2 regions of the Kitasatospora sp. NPDC051705 genome follow, and region 2 is predicted to be linked to the other one. Evidence: riboswitches for the same ligand, from Rfam matches in the RefSeq annotation. Region 2 holds a riboswitch; the other holds the start of a gene.
The links. A riboswitch is a leader RNA that binds a small molecule or an ion and turns the genes downstream of it on or off. The one in region 2 is predicted to bind cobalamin.
Positions count from the first base shown of each region.

Region 1: it holds a riboswitch for cobalamin, as region 2 does, so the genes downstream of both, ACIA8Q_RS00365 (peptidase) here and ACIA8Q_RS14020 (iron ABC transporter permease) in region 2, are expected to answer to the same signal.

Region 1 covers NZ_JBITCO010000001.1:81,978-86,910, reverse strand. The annotation lists gene ACIA8Q_RS00390 (CbtB-domain containing protein) at 1-28, shown strand, start outside; gene ACIA8Q_RS00385 (CbtA family protein) at 48-800, shown strand; partial or broken gene ACIA8Q_RS00380 (enoyl-CoA hydratase/isomerase family protein) at 966-1,685, shown strand; gene mmsB (3-hydroxyisobutyrate dehydrogenase) at 1,682-2,566, shown strand; gene ACIA8Q_RS00370 (enoyl-CoA hydratase) at 2,563-3,336, shown strand; cobalamin riboswitch at 3,433-3,573, shown strand; gene ACIA8Q_RS00365 (peptidase) at 3,672-4,757, shown strand; gene ACIA8Q_RS00360 (flagellar hook-length control protein FliK) at 4,809-4,933, shown strand, end outside.
Region 2 covers NZ_JBITCO010000008.1:259,112-264,044, reverse strand. The annotation lists gene ACIA8Q_RS14045 (amino acid ABC transporter permease) at 1-19, shown strand, start outside; gene ACIA8Q_RS14040 (amino acid ABC transporter ATP-binding protein) at 64-816, shown strand; gene ACIA8Q_RS14035 (CGNR zinc finger domain-containing protein) at 930-1,520, shown strand; gene sodX (nickel-type superoxide dismutase maturation protease) at 1,517-1,897, opposite strand; gene sodN (superoxide dismutase, Ni) at 2,159-2,554, shown strand; cobalamin riboswitch at 2,653-2,792, shown strand; gene ACIA8Q_RS14020 (iron ABC transporter permease) at 2,969-4,033, shown strand; gene ACIA8Q_RS14015 (ABC transporter ATP-binding protein) at 4,033-4,809, shown strand; gene ACIA8Q_RS14010 (ABC transporter substrate-binding protein) at 4,818-4,933, shown strand, end outside.

The DNA.
Region 1 (4,933 bases), on a different contig from region 2:
TCACCTGCTCGGCTTCCCCTGCCACTGAGGACGGGGAAGACCGCACAGTGAACTCCGCAACCGTCAGAACCCTGCTCGTGCGCGGGATGATCGCCGGCCTCGCGGCCGGCGTTCTCGCGCTCGTCACCGCCTACCTGCTCGGTGAGTCCAAGGTGGACGCCGCCATCGAGTTCGAGGAGGCGCACTCCGCCGAGCACGGCATGGAGGTGGTCAGCCGCTCCCTGCAGTCCACGGCGGGTCTGGCCACCGGCATCCTGCTGTTCGCCGTGGCCATGGGCGGCATCGCCGCCCTCGCGTACTGCTTCGCCCTCGGGCGGATCGGCCGCTTCGGCGCCCGGGCGACGGCGCTGGTCGTCTCGCTCGCCGCGCTGGTGACCGTGTACGTGGTGCCGTTCCTCAAGTACCCGGCCAACCCGCCGTCCATCGGCAACCCCGACACCATCGGCAAGCGCACCGTCCTGTACTTCCTGATGATGGTGCTCAGCGTCCTGCTCGCGGTCGCGGCGGTCATCATCGGCAAGCGCCTGGCCCCGCGCCTGGGCAACTGGTACGCCGCGGTCGCGGCCGGGGGCGGCTTCGTCGTCGCCGTCGGCCTGGCCTACGCCCTCCTGCCGGTGATCAACGAGGTGCCCGAGGAGTTCCCGGCCACCCTGCTCTGGCAGTTCCGCCTCGCGGCGCTCGCCATCCAGCTCGTGCTGTGGACCTCCTTCGGGCTGGTCTTCGGCGAGCTCGCCAAGCGCGTGCTCGAGCCCGAGCCCGCCGCGGTGAAGGCCCCGGCCCAGGCCGTCGCCGCCCGGTAGCGCCCGCGCCGCCGACCCGCAGCCCGCTCCCCGCACGGGGGGCGGGCTGCGCGTCGTCCTGCGCCGGTCGGGGGAGGGCGCGGTGACGGTTCGTCACGGGACCTGGACTTACTAGGACGTCCGACTATATGGTCGACGGCAGGTCCGCGGTGTCAGGGAAGCCGCGGCGTCGGCGTCTCCGCCCACGGGAGCGTCCGGATCGTCACCGGGAACACGCGCGTCGCCATGCCGGAGGCCGGCATCGGCGTCGTCCCCGACGTCGGCGGCACCTACCTGCTCGCCCTCGCGCCGGGCGAGCTGGGCACCCACCTCGCCCTCACCGCGGGCTCCGTCGGTGCCGCCGACGCGCTGCTCTGCGGGCTCGCCGACCACTACGTCCCCGCCGAGCGGCTGCCCGTGCTGCTCGACGACCTCGCCGAACTGCCCGTCCACGAGGCCCTGGAACGGCATGTCGAGCCCACGCCGGCCGGTCTGCTGGACGGCCGGCGGGCGTGGATCGACAGCTGCTACGCGGCGGGCACCGTCGAGGAGATCCTCGCGCGGCTGGGCGACAGCGGTGAACCCGAGGCCGAGAAGGCCGCCGAGCGCATCGCCGCCAACTCCCCGACGGTGGTCAAGGCCACCCTGGCGGCCCTGCGCCGGGCCCGCGCCCTGGGCCCGCTGGAGGCCGTGCTCGACCAGGAGTACCGGACCTCCTGCGCGGCGCTCGCCACTCCGGACCTCGCCGAGGGGATCCGGGCCCAGGTGATCGACAAGGACCGGTCACCGCGCTGGACGCCGGCCTCCCTGGGAGCCGTCGAACCCGCCACCGTGGCCCGCTACTTCGCCCCGCTCGGCGACGGAGAACTCGGCCTCGCCGCCACCACACCCCTGGAGCGCTGGTGACCCACCGCATCGGATTCGTCGGACTGGGCAACATGGGCGGCCCGATGGCCGCCAACCTCGTCGCCGCCGGACACCGGGTGACCGGCTACGACCTCTCGGCGGAGGCCCGGGAACGGGCTGCGGCCCGGGGAGTGAAGATCGCGGTTTCCGCCGCCGAAGCGGTCGGCGAGGCCGAGGTGGTGCTCACCATGCTGCCGACCGGACGCCATGTCCTCGATTCCTACGGCGAGTTGACGGAGGCGGCAGCGGGAGCGCTGTTCGTCGACTGCTCCACCATCGCGGTCGGGGACGCCCGGGTCGCCGCCGACCTCGCCCGGGTCGCGGGGCACCGGGCCGTCGACGCGCCGGTCTCCGGCGGCGTGCCCGGCGCCGAGGCCGCGAGCCTGACCTTCATGGTCGGCGCGGACGGGCCCGACTTCGCCGAGGCCGAGCCGGTGCTCGCCGCCATGGGCCGCCGGGTCGTGCACTGCGGGACGTCCGGGGCGGGGCAGGCCGCGAAGATCTGCAACAACATGATCCTCGGCATCTCGATGATCGCGGTCAGCGAGGCCTTCGTGCTCGGGGAGAGCCTCGGGCTCAGCCACCAGGCCCTGTTCGACGTGGCCTCCGCCGCCTCCGGGCAGTGCTGGGCACTGACCAGCAACTGCCCCGTCCCCGGGCCCGTCCCGGCCAGCCCGGCCAACCGCGGGTACGCCGGAGGCTTCGCCGCCGCCCTGATGGCCAAGGACCTCGGACTCGCGGCCGCGGCGGCGACATCCTCCGACGTCCCCGCCGAACTGGGCGGCAGGGCAGCCGAGTTGTACGCGGCGTTCGCCGAGGAGGTGGGCGCCGGGCTGGACTTCTCGGCCATCATCACGACCCTCAGGAAGGACGACGCATGACGTTCGAGACGATCCTGGTCGAGCGCAGGGGCCGGGTGGGCGTGATCACGCTCGACCGCCCCAAGGCGCTGAACGCCCTCAACACCACGCTGATGAACGAAGTCGTGGCGGCCGCGGAGGAGTTCGACCGCGACCGGGAGGTCGGCGCGCTGGTGGTCACCGGCTCGGAGAAGGCCTTCGCGGCCGGCGCCGACATCAAGGAGATGCAGTCCCTGGACTTCGTGGACGCCTACCTCGGCGACTGGTTCGCCGCGTGGGACCGCTTCGGAGCCCTGCGCAAGCCCGTCGTCGCGGCCGTCGCCGGGTACGCGCTGGGCGGCGGCTGCGAGCTGGCGATGCTCTGCGACGTCCTGCTGGCGGCCGACACCGCGAAGTTCGGGCAGCCGGAGATCAAGCTCGGGGTGATCCCGGGCATAGGCGGCTCGCAGCGGCTCACCCGGGCCGTCGGCAAGGCCAAGGCGATGGAGCTGTGCCTGACCGGCCGGATGATGGGCGCCGAGGAGGCCGAGCGGGCCGGCCTGGTCTCCCGGATCGTCCCCGCGGACCAGCTGCTGACCGAGGCGCTGGCCACCGCCGAGGCCGTCGCGGCGATGTCCGCCCCGGCGGTGGCGATGCTCAAGGAGAGCGTCAACCGCGCCTTCGAGACCACCCTGGCCGAGGGCGTGCGCTTCGAACGGCGGCTGTTCCACGCGACGTTCGCGACGGCCGACCAGAAGGAGGGCATGGCCGCCTTCGCCGAGAAGCGCCTGCCGGAGTTCCGCCACCGCTGACCCGTACGGTTCCGGCACCTTGCGCGCGGCCCGCGGTGCCGTGTTCCGGTGCCGGAACCGTGACGTGGCGCACCGTCCCTTGACCGGATCTTCGCGTCTTCGCCATGATGGGCCGTCATGTTGTGACTCCGCCGACGGGGGAAGTCCGGTTCGAATCCGGCGCTGACCCGCAACGGTAGGCCGCCGACGTCCCGTCGGCGGCGAGCCCGAGTACCCGGCGGCGGAGGTGTGTCACCCCCTCCTCCCGTCGTGGTCTGCGGGCCGGAGCTCCGAGGGCTGCCCGGCGTGCCGCCGGCGCCCTCCGGGCCCCTGCGTCCAGGCCCGGAAAGGCAGCCATGCCCGCCCTCCGCCGCACTCTCGGTCTGCTCGCGATACCCGCCCTCGCCCTCGCCACCGCGCTCCCGGCGGCCACCGCCGCCCAGGCCGCGCCCGCCGCCGCACCCGCCGCGACCGCGGCCCCGACGATCCGCCCCGACGCCGCCGCGGGCGGCTGGCTGGCCCGCCAGCTCGTCGACGGCGACCACTTCGAGTCCGTGTTCAACGGCACCGCCTACCCCGACCAGGGCCTGACCGTCGACGCCGTGCTGGCCTTCGCCGCCTCCCACGGCTCCGACGAGGCCGCCGCCCGGGCCACCGCCTGGCTGGCCAAGCCCGAGATCCTCGGCGGCTACCTCGGCGACGGCACCACCGAGGCCTACGCCGGTGCCACCGCCAAGCTGCTGCTCGCCGCCGAGGTCCGCGGCGCGAACCCGACCGCCTTCGGAGGCGTCGACCTGCCGGCCCGGCTGCGCTCCCTGCAGACCGCCGAGGGCCGCTTCTCCGACCGCTCCCAGTGGGGCGACTACAGCAACGCCTTCGGCCAGTCGCTCGCCCTGATCGCCCTGCACCGCACCCCCGGCGGCGCCCCCGCCGCGGCCGTCGACTTCCTGGCGAACAGCCAGTGCGCGGACGGCGGTTACCCGGTCTCCTTCGGCCAGACCACCTGCACCAGCGACCCGGACGCCACCGCGCTGGCCGCCCAGGCCCTCGCCGCCACCGGCCGCACCGCCAAGGCGAACGCCGGCCTCGGCTGGCTCACCGCCCACCAGAACGCCGACGGCGGCTTCGCGGCCGCCGGGGCGACCGCCTCCAACGCCAACACCACGGGCCTGGCCACCCAGGCGCTGCTGGCCGGCGGACGCCTCGGCGCCGGCCTCAAGGGCTGGAGCCGGCTGGTGAAGTTCCAGCAGGGCTGCTCCGCCGACCCGGCGGTCCGCGGCGCCGTCGCCTACGACGCGACCGGATTCGACCCGGCCAACGGCGCCCGGGCCACCGCGCAGGCCGCGCTCGGCCTCGCCGGCACCCCGCTGGCCACCCTCTCCGCCGCCGGCGCGCGTCCGGCCGCCCCGACCCTGGCCTGCCCGGCGCCCGCCGCCCGCTGAGCCACCGAACTCCTGAGCCACCGAACCCCTGAGCCCACGAGGAGAGTTCCGATGACCGACACCCTCACCCCGGCCAGACCGGCCCGCCGCGCGCTCGGCTCGATCGCCGCGGCCGCGGCCCTCACCGCCGGCCTGCTCGGCGCCTCCGCCGTCCAGGCCCCCGCGGCCCACGCGGC
Region 2 (4,933 bases):
GGGAGGTGGTCACGCATGACCGATCTGACCAAGCAGCCGCAGGACGCCGCACCGGGCGAGCCGATGGTCAAGGCCGAGGGCGTGCGCAAGTCGTACGGCCTGGTCGAGGTGCTCAAGGGCATCGACCTGGAGGTCAAGCCCCGCGAGGTGTTCTGCCTCATCGGCCCGTCGGGCTCCGGCAAGTCGACCTTCCTCCGGTGCATCAACCACCTGGAGAAGATCAACGGCGGACTGCTGTCCGTCGACGGCGAGCTGGTCGGCTACCGGCGCAAGGGCGACAAGCTCTACGAGCTCAAGGACCGCGAGGTCGCGCTCAAGCGGCGCGACATCGGCATGGTGTTCCAGCGCTTCAACCTGTTCCCGCACATGACCGCCATAGAGAACGTCATCGAGGCGCCGGTCCAGGTGAAGGGCGAGTCCAAGGCCGACGCCCGCGAGCGCGGGATGGCCCTGCTGGAGCGGGTCGGCCTGTCCGACAAGGCGAAGAACTACCCGTCGCAGCTCTCCGGCGGCCAGCAGCAGCGCGTGGCGATCGCCCGCGCACTGGCCATGAAGCCGAAGCTGATGCTCTTCGACGAGCCCACCTCCGCGCTCGACCCGGAGCTGGTCGGCGAGGTGCTGGACGTCATGCGCGGGCTGGCCGAGGAGGGGATGACGATGATCGTCGTCACCCACGAGATGGGCTTCGCCCGCGAGGTCGGCGACGCGCTGGTGTTCATGGACGGCGGCGTCGTCGTCGAGTCCGGGACCCCCCGCGACGTGCTCACCGACCCGCAGCACGAACGCACCAGGGCCTTCCTCTCCAAGGTCCTGTAGATCCCTACCGTCGGCGCCCGGCAGGCTGCTCCTGCCGGGCGCCGACGTTTTCCCCACTCGGGTAATAGGCTGGAAGCAGTCAGCCCGTTACCGACACTTCTGGAAGGACCGCCGTGGAGCTCGCCTCGTACGCCGACCTCGCCGTCCGGCTGGTGAACACCGAGGAGCCCGAGCGCGGAACCGACTCGCTGACCTCCGTCGAGGCCGTGCGCGAGCTGTTCTCCGACTCCTCGCGGGCCGCCGCGCTGGCCGACGAGTCCGACCTGCCCCGGCTGCGGGCGGTGCGGACCAGACTGCGCGGGGTCTTCGAGGCCGCCGCCGAGAACGACGAGGTCCGGGGCGTCGACCTGCTGAACAGCCTGCTGATGGAGTACCCCGTCAGCCCGCTGGTCTCCGGGCACGACTACCTGGACGACGCCGGCCGGCCCCGCTGGCACCTGCACCTCGCCGACAACTCGCCGACCGCCACCGCGCACTTCAGCGCCGTCGCCTGCATGGGCCTGGCCGTGCACCTGACCGAGCTGGGCGCCGACCGGCTCGGCATCTGCCAGGCCGCCCCCTGCCGCAACGCCTACCTGGACACCTCGACCAACCGCTCCCGCCGCTACTGCTCGGACCGCTGCGCGACCCGCGCCAACGTCGCCGCCTACCGGGCCCGCAAGCGCCAGGAGGCGGAGGCCGCGGCGCCGGGCAACACCCCCTAGCGCGGCTGCGGCGGGTGGACGTCCTCCACCCAGAGGCCCAGCCGGCGGGCCAGGCCCGGGACGGCGGCCAGCCGGCCGCCGAGCAGCAGCCGCTCCAGCCGGCGGCCGGGCGCCAGCCAGGCCGGGCGCGGGCGCAACCGCAGCAGCACCCGGCCGAGCACCAGCTCGTCCGGCACCGGGCCGTAGCTGCGGCTGTCGCTGTCCACCGGCCGGTTGTCGGACAGCAGCCACCAGCCCGCCGGGCGGCGCTCGGCGGCCCGCTTGACCACCAGCAGGTCCTGCTGGAAGGGGTGCCGGAAGAGCACCACCGCGCCCGGGCGGATCGGCGCGCCGTAGCGCACCAGCAGCTGGTCGCCCTCGCGCAGGGTCGGGACCATCGAGGGCCCGGCCACGTCGACCAGCCCGAACGGCAGCGCGCCGCCGCCCCGGGCGCCGCCCCCGGCTTCCGCGCTCCGCGCCACGACTCCTCCTCCCGACCGAACGGTCCCAGTCTGCCGCACGGATCGTCACCCCGTTCGATGTCCGGATTACCCCGGTTCCGGGTCCGCCTTTTGCCCTAGGCCCACCGCCCGATCGCGAAACCCGCAGGGCGGAAGGGTAATCTCGGGCGCGGGAAGACGATCTAAGGAAGGACTCCCATGTTCTCTCGTCTGTTTGCACCGCGCGCCACCGCCCACGCCCACTGCGACCTGCCCTGCGGCGTGTACGACCCGGCGCAGGCCCGGATCGAGGCCGAGTCGGTCAAGGCCACCCAGGAGAAGTACCAGGCCAACGAGGACCCGCACTTCCGCGCCCGCGCCGTCATCATCAAGGAGCAGCGCGCCGAGGCCGTCAAGCACCACATCTCGGTGCTGTGGAGCGACTACTTCAAGGCCCCGCACTTCGAGAAGTACCCGCAGCTGCACGCGCTGATCAACGACACCCTGAAGGCCGCCTCGGCCGCCAAGGCGTCCACCGACCCGGCCACCGGCCAGGCCCTGCTGGACCTGATCGCCGAGGTCGACAAGATCTTCTGGGAGACCAAGCAGGCCTGAGCCTGACGCGTCGCCACCCGACCGCCCCCGTCCGCACCGCCGGACGGGGGCGGTCGTGCGTCCACGGCCGACCCGGCCGGGACCCACCCCGGTAAGGGTTGCCTAGCCTGAGTGGCTGTTATGCTGCCAGGGCGTCCGAGGGGGAAGTCCGGTGTGAGTCCGGCGCTGACCCGCAACGGTGAGCGCGGCCCGCACGGCCGCGCCAGCCCGATCGCCCCCGGCCGCTGACCTCCCGACAACTCGCCGTGGACTGCGAGGGGACGGCGCCGCACGGGCCCGCGCCCGCCCGGCGCCCGCCCCCGCGCGCCCGCGGCCCGAGGCAAGGCGCACAACCCCGGTGAACGAGCGCAGCGAACGGACCGTCAACAGGTGCGCGCGGGCCCACGCCCGTGTGCGGCCCGGCGGGGCCGGCACGTGAGCGGCGCCGCGGCCGCGCCGCCCGCCCGGCGGATACCCGCCCCGCCCCTCGCCCTCGGCCTGGCCGTCGCCCTGCTGCTCTCGCTGGTCTGCGGGGTCGCGCTGGGCGCCGCCGGCCTCGGCCCTGCCCGGGTGCTGCGGCTGCTCGCCGCCGGGCTGACGGGCGGTCGACTGGAGGCCGACGAGGCCGCCGCGTACGCCATCGTCTGGGAGATCCGGCTGCCGCGCACCGTGCTGGCCGCGGTGGTCGGCGCCGGGCTCGCCGCCACCGGGGTCGCCGTGCAGGCTCTGGTGCGCAACGCGCTGGCCGATCCGTTCGTGCTCGGGATCTCCTCCGGCGCGGCCGTCGGCGCCAACGCCGTCCTGCTGCTGGGCGCCTTCGCCTCGCTCGGGGTGTGGGCGATCTCGGCCTCCGCCTTCGGCACCGCGCTGCTCGCCATGGTGCTGGTCTACCTGGCCGCCCGGACCGCCCACGGACTCACCCCGCTGCGCCTGGTGCTCACCGGCACCGCGCTCTCCTACGGCTTCTCCGCCGCCACCGCGCTGATGGTCTTCGCCGCCGCCCGCGGCGAGGCCGCCCGGGACGCCATGATGTGGCTGCTCGGCAACCTCGGCGGCGCCACCTGGGGATCCGTCCCGATCGTCGCCGCCACCGTGCTCGCCGGCCTGGTCCACCTGCACTGCTCCGCGGGCCGGCTGGACGCGCTCGCCATGGGTGACGAGACGGCCGCCTCGCTCGGCGTGGACCCGGACCGGCTGCGCCGCGAGCTGTTCGTGGTGACCGCCGCCGTCACCGGCACGGTGGTCGCGGTCAGCGGGGCGATCGGCTTCGTCGGGCTGATGGTCCCGCACCTGGCCCGGATGCTGGTCGGGGCCGGCCACCGCCGGGTGCTGCTGGTCGCGCCGGTGGCGGGTGCGCTACTGCTGGTCTGGGTGGACATCGTCTCGCGGACCCTGCTGGCGCCCGCCGAACTGCCCGTCGGGGTCGGCACCGCGGTGCTCGGCGTGCCCTGCTTCCTGTTCCTGATGCGCCGCCGCGGCCACGCCCTCGGGGGGCGCTGATGGACCTCTCCCTCGACCGGGTCTCGGTCGACCTGGCCGGTGCCCGGCTGGTCCACGACGTCGTGCTGAAGGCCGCCGCCGGGCAGGTGGTCGGTCTGGTGGGGCCGAACGGCAGCGGCAAGTCGACCCTGCTGCGCTGCGTCTACCGGGCGCTGCGGCCCGCCGCCGGGGCCGTCCTGCTGGACGGCGCCGAGCTGCACGCGCTCCCCGCCCGCGAGGCCGCCCGGCGGGTGGCCGCGCTGCCGCAGGAGCACTCCGCCGAGTTCGACTTCACCGTCGCCGAGGTGGTCGCGATGGGCCGGCTGCCGCACCGGAGCGGGCTGGGCGGGCCGGGCCCGGACGACCGCGCGCGCTGCGCGCGGGCGCTGCGCCGGGTCGGCGCCGAGCACCTGGCCGGACGGGGCTTCCCGAGCCTGTCCGGCGGCGAGAAGCAGCGGGTGCTGATCGCCCGCGCGCTGGTCCAGGACCCGCGGCTGCTGGTGCTCGACGAACCCACCAACCACCTGGACATCGCCCACCAGTTGGACGTGCTGGCGCTGGTCCGGGAGGCCGGGCCGACGGTGCTCACCGCCCTGCACGACCTCAACCTGGCGGCCGGCCACTGCGACCTGCTGTACGTGCTGCGGGCCGGCCGGATCGTCGCCTCCGGGCCGCCCGCCGAGGTGCTCCGGCCCGACCTGCTGGCCGAGGTGTTCGGCGTCCGGGCCACCCCCGTCCGGCACCCGGTGACCGGCGCCCTCCAGCTGCTCTTCGACCGTGTCCACCCCACCCGCTAGGAACCCGCTTGCGCACCAAGGCCGTTGCCTCCGCCGCCCTGCTCGCCCTCGGACTCACCGCCTGCGGCGCGGAGATCGCCCCCGGCGACGCCGCCGCCGGCTCCGCCCACTACCCGGTGACCGT